Symmachiella dynata: one gene and its partner. The protein of the gene in region 2 binds, or shares a complex with, the protein of the main gene of each other region. Links are inferred from orthologs where the notes say so. Each region holds a gene or a part of one and is shown on either strand. Other genes may lie near its edges.

Region 1 (4,361 bases), 850 kb from region 2 along the record:
ACGATTCGAGTGCACAGGTTGCGGCAATTGCTGCACAGGAGCCCCCGGTGTGGTTTGGGTGACCGACGAGGAGTTGCACCAAATCGCCGAATTCATTGATGAGCCGGTCGGAGCGGTCAAGATCGAGCACACGAAGCTCTTCGCCGGTCGCCGCACGCTCAAAGATTTTGCCAACGGAGACTGCACCTTTTTCGATCCGGAAAAACGGGGCTGCACAATCTATCCGGTCCGCCCCATCCAATGTCGCACCTGGCCCTTCTGGGAATCGAATCTCGAAAGCGAAGCCGAGTGGGAAGACGTGAAGCGAGAATGTCCCGGCGCTGGGCAAGGAAACTTCTTCAGCCTCGAGCAGATCGAAGCGGAAGCAGCAAAGATCCAGATCTGATTCTGCCGGTCGCGCACAGCCGATATCTTTTTAAATCAAGAGGTTGTGTCACGCGATTACAACGACATTCAGACCAATGTCGGGCTAAGCTGGCAGGAAAAATGGCGAACTTCTGCCAATTTTATCGGTTTTGTTGATTATGCGTCGAGCGCCTGGCCGATGATCAAGACAAGGGTGAGTCGATCCTCTCTCAACGATCCAGAGAGCCTGGTTGACGAACTGTGAAATACGAAGGGCATGACAGACAATGCCGAACTCGTAAATCACTATAACCAACTACTGAGAAACGAGTTAAACAAAACACACTATTCATGAACGTCGTCGCCGACAGAACCAAACGGCACAGCAACTTTTCTTGCAGTGTTTTCAGTCACAACGTTGTTTCATGTCAAATACAAATACAACTTTTGGGTAAAATTAGCAGCAGATACGGGCCGAAGCGTACGGTCCACAGAGAATCCACTTGACACTAAGTCCGTTTTGGCATTACAGTTGAGACATATTCCTTTGGCTCAATGTGAGGCCGGGACCGTCCGGCGGGCACTCTTTCGGGAGACTTCAGTCGTGACCAAAAAAGAAATCGTCAAAGCCATTTCCGAGGAAATCGGACTGACACAACTGAAGACGAAAGAGATCGTCCAGAAGACCTTCGATGCCATCGTAGATACCCTGGTCCGCGACGGGCGGATTGAGTTACGAAACTTTGGCGTTTTCGAAGTCAAGAAGCGGGCAGCGCGTAAAGCACGCAATCCGCGGACCGGCGATAAAGTCTTTGTGCCTGAGAAGTTCGTTGTCACATTCAAACCGGGCAAGGAAATGGAAGAGAAGGTGTTGCAGTTGGAAGTTGAAGCCGCGCAATCGGCTTTGGCGCAACAACATACGGCACAAGCAGCGGGCGGAGAAACACCTCCCGGTACGAATGCGTCGAACACCGAGTCCGGCAATACAAATTCCCTGCCGGGCCAAACGACCTATCCCAATTCGGTGGCCTCGGTCAGTTCGCACGATTCGCACAACCCGGGCTAGCAAGCCTACTTACAAACAACAACACATCGGCGGTGAGACGAAAATCCCCCCAGTGATTCTCAAAACTGGTTTCATCTCAATTACGCCCGCCATCCGCGTCCCTAATTTGACCCAAAACACGAAGACACTTTCATTGGAACACCCACTGGGCCGTTCCGGCAAATGATCGTAACGAGTCGACTAGTACGGCGATTAGTTCCCGTGTTAGCGAAATGGATTTCAGCCGTGATGCTTCGTCAGTAGCAAGCACGGAGGTTTTGTGTCATTCAGGAGGTTTGACATGCGGAAGGCAATTCTTGGTGCGGCTGTGGCCGTACTCTTTGTGGTCAGTGTGGGTTGCGTCACCCCGATTTATTCGTCAAGCCCCGACCGTCGGGCCCGCGAGTTGATCTATACGTCGGAAAACTTGCGTCACATTCCGAACACCTGGGAACGTTTTTGGTTCCTGGACATGCCCGACCACACGACACCCTACCGGACGCACGGTGGTGTGCTCTAAGACACGCAGCAGAACATCCCGCACACTTTCTGTGTGGGACAGAACACGGGGCCCCCATTGAATTCACGGGGCCACACAACCGGGCAGAACCGTTCTGGGATTGCCTGATTGTCCGCGGACAACCATGGATCCAACCGGCATTTCGCGCCACCTGCGCGAAGTGCCGTTTTTTTTTGTGCGCAGACCGATATCGCCGCGCCGCACCCATCATTGCCCACCCATTCGTTGGTAGCTACGATGAGCAAACATCCAGCAACATGGGGTGCAATCTCACTTCGCCCCTGCCCTTAAAATAATCCTGTACCACAATCATCGAAACTCTCGTGCCTCAACTCAGCGTCCAACTCAACCGCCTCAAATTAGCAAATCCGATTCTCGTGGCTTCCGGCACCTTTGGTTATGCCCGCGAAATGGCCGCGTTTGTCGATTTCAAACAATTGGGCGGCATCATTCCCAAAACGCTCACAGCCGCCCCGCGCATCGGCAATCCCCCCCCACGGACGGTCGAAGCCTCATCCGGGTTGCTCAACTCCATCGGCCTGGACAACGATGGGATCGATGCCTTTCTCGCCAAGACGTTGGATTATCTTCTTGGCTTAGAGACCGCCATCATCGTGAACATTGCGGGGCGGAATACCGAAGAATTCGTGCAGATGGCCGCCAAGGTCGGGCAGCACAAGCAGGTTGCTGGCTTGGAGCTGAATATCTCCTGCCCCAACGTCAGCGGCGGCGTTGATTTTGGCACCGACCCCCGACTGGCAGCTGAGGTCGTCTCGCAGGTTCGCAATGCGTGTGACTTGCCAGTGATTGCCAAATTGACCCCCAACGTGACGAGTGTCGTCGAAATCGCTCAAGCCGCCGCCGAGGCGGGTGCCGATGCGGTTTCGTTGGTGAACACCTTTCAAGGCATGGCCATCGATTGGCGGCGTCGCAAACCGATTCTGGGAAATGTCATCGGCGGGCTGAGCGGCCCGGCAATTAAGCCGCTGGCGCTGCGGATCGTCTGGCAGGTGGCGCAAGCCGTTAATGTTCCCATCATCGGCATCGGCGGAATTCAATCGATCGACGACGTCATGGAATTCCTGATCGCTGGAGCAACGGCGGTTCAAATCGGCACAGCTAATTTCTACAATCCAGGACTGGCTCAGCAATTGGTCACCGAATTATCCGAAATCTTGACCGAGCAAAACTGCCAATCCGTCGGCGACATCGTTGGCACATTGCAGATTCCCGCGCGTTAAACGTATCGGCATCGAACCATTCTTTCCCAGCCACCGGCGATGCTGGAGGCCGATTTCAAACATTCACCACCGCACACGACATCGAGACGTAATTCATGCGAGTTCTCTCCGGAATTCAACCGACCGGCCGCCCTCATTGGGGTAATTATTTCGGCGCCATCGCTCAATACATCGCCCTGCAAAACAACGAGCAGTCATTTTATTTCGTCGCCGACCTGCACGCGCTGACGACGATTCGCGATGCGCAGGTCTTGCGGGATAATTCGCACAGCGCCGCCGTTGACTTGTTGGCACTGGGCCTTGATCCCCAACAAGCAACGTTGTTTTTGCAATCGGACATTCCCGAGGTCTCGGAACTGACGTGGTTGCTGATGACGGTCACGCAAATGAGCCTGCTGGAAAAATGCCACGCCTACAAAGACAAAAAGGCGAAGGGGCTGGCCGCCGATGCGGGGCTGTTCAACTATCCCGTGCTGATGGCGGCGGACATTTTGCTCTACGACAGCGATGTGGTCCCCGTCGGAGCCGATCAGGTACAGCATATTGAAGTCACGCGTGATATCGCGCAGCGGTTCAATGTGATTTACGGCACCGAAGCCTTGACGCTGCCCAACGGGCAAACACTCGACGCCACGGCCAAAGTTCCCGGCACGGACGGCGAAAAGATGTCGAAGAGTTACGGCAACACGATCGAAGTCTTCGAAGCGCCTAAGAAAATGCGTAAAAAAGTGATGTCGATCAAAACCGATTCGAAGACGGTCGAGGAGCCCAAGGATCCCGAGACGTGCCCGGTGTTCGCCTTGTACAAACTCTTCGCCGAGGAAGCACAACAAGCGGAATTGGCTGGGCGGTATCGCGCCGGGGGGATGGGTTACGGTGATGCGAAACAAGCGGTGTACGAAGCAGCCTTGGCTTACTTTGCCGAGGCGCGTGAGCGCCGCGCAGAATTGGAGAAAACCCCCGACACGGTCCGCGACATTCTGCGCGACGGCGCGATCGTGGCGCGGGCCAAGGGACAAGAGGTGCTGGAACGCGTGCGATCCGCTTGTGGGCTCAGCGCGCATCAATGATCGCCCCGCCAGCGACTCCTTGACCTGACAAGGGAGATGGACCATGGACAAGCCTCGCGAGTCGGCGACAACAATCGCCGGGCGTTTGACGACGTGGCTGATGCTGTGCGTCGTCGCGCTGTCGGTGTTGATGGTCGCAG
Region 2 (5,508 bases):
TCAAATGCTGGTGGATAATAGATGGCTTCGTCGGCGCTGAGCGGACAAAAACAGGTATCGAGGTGATAATAGTGCTCGTCCACCAATTGCAGCGGTATCACGCGGCAACCAATCTGGCTCGCCAACCATTGCATCGCCGCAGCATCACTCCGGATGAGATATCCGGCAAACAATGTTTGCCCACAAAAAAGTGCGTCACCGGCCCCTTCAAATGACCACTCCCCGGTCATCGAGACCGTCTCGAAGCCGATAGATTGAAACCAAGCCTCGTCCAATGGTGTTTCCCCTTGCCGCGCTTCGTGGCGAAATTTCGAGAGGAAAACGGTATTGTTCCAGACCAACCCCGCATTGGCCGTGAAGACCAAATCGGGCAAGCCCCGCGCGGGGGGCATCAGACGGATTTCGGCACCCACGTTCTCCAACAGATCACGCAGCGCATGCCACTGCTGCTGCGCCAGCTTGGAATCACTGGCACGACTGCGGCTCATCCAAGGATTAATCTCGTATTCGATCCCGTAGAAGTCCGGCGGGCACATCAAAATGGTGGGGGCAGTGAATTGGCTCACGAAGAATCCGTTCCTGAGGAAATAAGGAATGACAGTAATACATCCAAAGCATCCAGCGGAATTGAATCATGTCTGCCGGGTGTTGTGCAAGAGGGAGGGCAGATCCAGGCACACCCAGCATGCAGTCCGCATGTTCAGCCCTGCCGAAATCGATCTGTGTACACGCCGAGCGATGGACGCCAGTTGTGCTGCGTGTCATAATCTTAATCATACGACACGGCGCAGCCCGGTCGATCAATCTGAAGAAACTCATCGTGACAGGACTACAAAAATATGCGTATCGATTGGATCAAGCAGTTCTTTCTTTTTGCAGCCATCCCGTTATTAGCGACTTCGGTTCTCGCTAAAGACCCGGACTTCAAAGCGCCGGCTGAATATGTCGGTCCCCCAAAACCGCTGCATGCGGCTACCAACCGGGCGTTTCAAGGCATTCCCAGCATGGCTGTCACTCCCGGTGGTCGCTTGTGGGCGACGTGGTATGCGAGTAAGACGCCGGGTGAAGATGCGAACAACTACGTTGTGCTGAGCACGAGTAGTGATCAAGGTGCGACCTGGAAGGAAGTCTTGGTCGTTGATCCCGATGAAGAGGGTCCCGTACGCACGTTTGATCCCGAACTGTGGATGGCTCCCGATGGCAAACTGCGGCTTGCTTGGGCACAATCGATCGGTCACGACGGCACGGTCGCCGGCGTGTGGTTTCTGGAGACCGATGAACCGGAATCCGCCCAACCCACCTGGAAAAAACCTGTCCGCGTGACCGATGGCGTTATGATGTGCAAACCCACCGTGTTGGCATCGGGCGACTGGGTCCTGCCCGCCTCAACATGGCGAAAAACCGACAACAGCGCCAAGATGGTGGTCTCCGATGACCATGGGAAAACCTGGTCCATTCGCGGTGCGTGTAACGTTCCTCCCAAAGTTCGTGCATTTGACGAACATATGTTTGTTGAGCGGAAGGATGGATCGCTTTGGCTGTTGGTCCGGACGCGATACGGGATTGGCGAAAGCGTCTCAACCGATGGCGGTAAGACTTGGCCCGAATTAACCCCCTCAACCCTCGCTCATCCCAGTGCACGATTTTTCATCTCGCGGCTGAATTCCGGGAACTTGTTGTTGGTCAAACATGGACCGATCGACAAACCGACTGGTCGCTCCCATTTAATGGCTTTTCTCTCCACCGACGACGGTAAGAGTTGGAGCAACGGCTTTCTCCTCGACGAGCGTGCGGGTGTTTCCTACCCGGATGGCCAACAAACTCCCGATGGCCTGATCCGCATCATTTACGACTTCAGCCGCACTGGCGACCGAAATATCCTGATGGCCACCTTCCGCGAAGAAGACGTTGCCGCAGGCAAACCTGTTTCTAAAGACGTAAAATTACGGCAAGTGGTGAGCAAAGCTTCCGGCGGCATGAAAAAAGCGAAGCCGTAAAGAAATCATGTGGGCTCTCCTGCAGAGCAGGGGAGCCTGCCCCATTTTTTGTCACCAAATCGCCACGATCTTGCTGTGGCGTGTTATAATCGGCAGAGGTTCAATTCCAGGGTATTTCTACCCACGTTTTAACAAGGGGCCTGAGGCTTATGAATTCTCGTTTATTTGCGGTCGCACTTGTCACGATTATTAGTCTCGCCTTAACGGCAGCGGCCCACGCCGATGGGAAACTGACCTCCGTCGGCAGCGGCAAGGACAAAATCCCGGTGCTGGTTGTCAAAGGCACGCCGTATGAAATGGGGCGCCAGCAAGGCGAATTGATCAAGCCGCAAGCCACGGAATTCATCTCTCACATCCTCAAGAGTATTCAGGCTGCTGACTCGGATCGTTTTACTGACCGCGCACTGGACGAAGCCTGGGCCGCCAGCGCCAAACATACCGACCCGCGGTTCCAAGAAGAACTCAAAGGGCTGGCCGCAGGCAGCGGACTCTCGTTGAAACTACTGCAACGGGCGCACGCGATTCCGATGATCGCCGACTACTCCTGCAGCAGCATTTCCGCTTGGGGTAAAGCAACCAAGGATGGGCACCTGTACCAGACACGCAACCTGGACTGGGAAATGGGGCTGCGTGCTCAAGAATTTCCGTTGATCGTTGTCTACATTCCCGACGAGGGGATTCCGCACGTCAACATCACGTTCGCCGGCTGCATTGGTTCCAACACCGGCATGAATGCTGCGGGAATCGTACTCTCGGAAATGGGCGACTCACCCTCCAGCGACTATCCCTTTGACTTCAATGGTGTCCATTTCACAACACTGTTTCGCAATGTCCTGTACGATGCGAACGGACTGGATGAGGCGGTCGATATTTTCAAGAACGCCAAACGCACCAAGAAATATCACTACGTTGTGGGCGACGGCAAAAACGGTCGCGCGGTGAAAATGTTGGCCCACGCGCCGAATCTGGTCATCTGGGAAGACAACGATGCCACCGACGAATTGGCACCAAACGTTTTTAAAGACATCGTCTACCAAGACGAAGGTCGCGGCGCATTCCAGCCATTGAAAAAGGCGTATGGAAACATCGGCTCGCAAGAGATGATTGACCTGGCCTGCAAAATTCCCATCAAAGGGGCCAACGTCCTCGACGTCGTCTACGACGCCACCGCCTTGGAATTCTGGGTTGCCTACGCCGAAAAAGACGAAGACGCCTACAAGCGACCATTCGTCCACGTCAAACTCAAAGATTATCTCGACTGATCTTCGTAGCGTGCTTTGCGACGCACCTTTCTACGCTGCACGAGGGATGAGCCATTCAAAAAAAACTCGCGCAAAGACGCGGAGCCGCAAAGTAAAAAAGAAATAATCTTGAAAACCCGCGCTTACTAAAACCAGAAACATCAGATTCTAGCCAAGCCGCATCGCCATAAAACGATGTGTAATACATTCCGCTCAGAAGAAAACTCTTTGCGACTTGGCGTCTCTGCGCGAGGCCTTTCTTTCTAAGTGCGCGTCGCAACGCACTTTTTTCTTTCTCGAACAACGAACATCCGGCCAACACCTCTGGACCAATCGCTTCCTAAAACACGATGCGGTCGGCCGGGAAGACGGGGCCTTCGACGCAGGTGCGGCGGTAGTCCCACTCGCCGTCATCCATTCGCACGCGGGTCACGCAACTAAAGCAGGCTCCGAAACCGCACGCCATGGGCGATTCGAGCGAAACGAACCCACGCACACCGGCAGCGGCGATGATTTCACTGACCGCATGCATCATCGGTTCCGGGCCGCAACAATAGACCACCGTCGGCGGATCGTCTCCGTCCAAGGCTTGCTTCAACAAGTCCGTGACAAAACCGTGATGTCCCTGCGAGCCATCATCGGTCGCCACCCGCACCTCGATGCCGGCCCGCTGGAAATCCTCAAGCCCAGCTAAGTATTCAGCTGAACGCGCGCCGTAACACAGCGTGACCGCCGACGGCAATTGTTCTGGTTGCCGTAACGGTTGGCCGTAGGTTTTTTGGCCTAGTGCTTCTTGCCCGACAGCCAAAAACGGTGTCTGGCCGATTCCGCCGGCAACCATCATCAATCGGCCCTCTGCGGGCAACGGAAATCCGTTACCTAGCGGTCCCCAGACCTGCAGCTGTTCACCTGCGGTCCAACGGCTCATCAGCCCTGTCATCTTGCCGATCACCGCGTACACCACATCGATACCCGCCGGACGACCGGCCGCGTCGAGATACGTGTCATACACCGCAAACGGTCGTCCCAATAATGGGTCGCTGGTTTGCAGTGCGCGGATCATCAAAAACTGTCCCGGCAGAATCTGTGCCGCTAATTCGGGAGCGGCAATGCGTACCAGATACGTGTCACGGGCCAATTCCCGTTGCTCGACGACCGTTGCCGTTTCTTGGGCGGCGGTCGGAATCATTCCGGGTAGCAGATTGTCAGGCGCTTGTTCGATCATCGGCGTCGACTTTTCGTAGCCTTTTGTTGAGGACGTTTTTTCGCAGCCGCAGCGGCTTTCCCTTTCACGGGGGAGGAGCGTTTCCCTTTTGCCGGAGCTGCGCTTTTGCTTTTTGCTGGAGCAGTCCGTTTGCCCTTGGCTGGGGCGGCATTTTTGCGCGGTGGCCGACCGCTGCGGATCTCACGTTTTGTTTCCAGCAAAGCTTCGAGTTGTTTGACCTCGTGCGGCGTCAACGTCCGGTGTTCGCCCAAATTGACTTTGCCCAGCTTGATCGGGCCAAACTGGATCCGCCGCAATTTCATCACCTTGTGACCCAGCCGCGCCAACAATCGGCGAATTTCCCGATTGCGCCCTTGGTTGAGCGTCAATTGCAGCACCGCCGTCTTGCCTTTGACCCGCACGCGGCGTGCCCGGTCCACGCGAAAATATCCCTCGGAGAATCGCAGGCCTTCCCGCATTTGTCGCAAAATATCGGGCGTCGGGATTCCAGCGACCTGGACTTCATAGACGCGAGAGACACGATACCGCGGATGCGCCAAGCGATTTGCGAATTCGCCGTCATTGGTCACCAAAATCAGCCCTTCGCTGTTTTCGTCCAAACGGCCAACCGTAAACAGACGTTGCTTAGCTTTGGGGAACAAATCGATCACCCGCCGCCGTCCCGCAGGATCGCTATGTGTGCACAAAAACCCCGTCGGTTTGTTCAGCACATAGTACACCTTTTTCTCGACGTTCACGGTTTCGCCGTCGAGTTGGATCTTTTGCTTGGCCGGGTCAACCCGCAGGCCCAATTCGACCACGGTTTTCCCGTCCACGGTCACGCGGCCGCTTTGGATAAACTCCTCACAATGCCGCCGCGACCCAAATCCGGCCGAGGCCAACACCTTCTGCAGCCGTACCAATGAGTCGTCGCCTTGCGGCGTTTTCAACGTGGGAGTCGTCCGTTGTGTCCGAGTTTTACGCCGAGGAGAGGCCATTTCACCGCCTTAATACATGTCCGCCCCCCAAAATCGAGAGGCCCGTGCACAGGTTTACACGCCCAGCG

Evidence for each region. The genes of interacting proteins can lie anywhere in the genome.
Region 1: the proteins of Mal52_RS14130 (region 2) and Mal52_RS10960 are in contact, whole or in part, in a crystal structure (PDB 5UE9), measured with the Lactococcus lactis proteins. The link is inferred for Symmachiella dynata from one-to-one orthologs. Residues at the interface, in WP_023189152.1 of Lactococcus lactis: Leu4, Gln5, Ala47, Ser48, Met49, Leu50, Leu51, Arg52, Arg53, Met95, Leu98, Arg223, Met224, Ala225, Cys226, Ile228, Gly229, Ala230, Cys231, Tyr232, Ala233, Val235, Glu236, His237, Asn243, His244, Ala245, Lys247, Glu250; in WP_025017116.1 of Lactococcus lactis: Gly25, Phe27, Phe29, Glu32, Tyr33, Lys35, Tyr36, Lys48, Phe56, Thr60, Pro61, Arg62, Val63, Ala64, Glu65, Thr66, Ala67, Ser68, Gly69, Met70, Ile74, Gln77, Pro223, Glu251, Phe274, Ala275, Pro277, Phe278.

What each region holds. Positions count from the first base shown.
Region 1 is NZ_CP036276.1:2,830,348-2,834,708, reverse strand. Bases 1,315-4,192 are described here. They hold Mal52_RS10960 (dihydroorotate dehydrogenase), read left to right. Parts: upstream 1,315-2,233; coding sequence 2,234-3,151; downstream 3,152-4,192. Other genes in these bases: trpS (tryptophan--tRNA ligase), read left to right, coding at 3,247-4,192; Mal52_RS10965 (hypothetical protein), read left to right, coding at 1,692-1,910; Mal52_RS10970 (HU family DNA-binding protein), read left to right, coding at 1,315-1,411. Outside these bases: Mal52_RS10975 (YkgJ family cysteine cluster protein), read left to right, coding at 1-385; more of Mal52_RS10970, read left to right, coding at 950-1,314; more of trpS, read left to right, coding at 4,193-4,221; Mal52_RS10950 (hypothetical protein), read left to right, coding at 4,265-4,361.
Region 2 is NZ_CP036276.1:3,676,728-3,682,235, reverse strand. The notes cover bases 2,522-5,508. They hold Mal52_RS14130 (dihydroorotate dehydrogenase electron transfer subunit), read right to left. Parts: upstream 4,464-5,508; coding sequence 3,579-4,463; downstream 2,522-3,578. Other genes in these bases: Mal52_RS14125 (pseudouridine synthase), read right to left, coding at 4,460-5,440; Mal52_RS14135 (C45 family autoproteolytic acyltransferase/hydrolase), read left to right, coding at 2,522-3,259. Outside these bases: Mal52_RS14145 (dimethylarginine dimethylaminohydrolase family protein), read right to left, coding at 1-566; Mal52_RS14140 (sialidase family protein), read left to right, coding at 840-1,997; more of Mal52_RS14135, read left to right, coding at 2,147-2,521.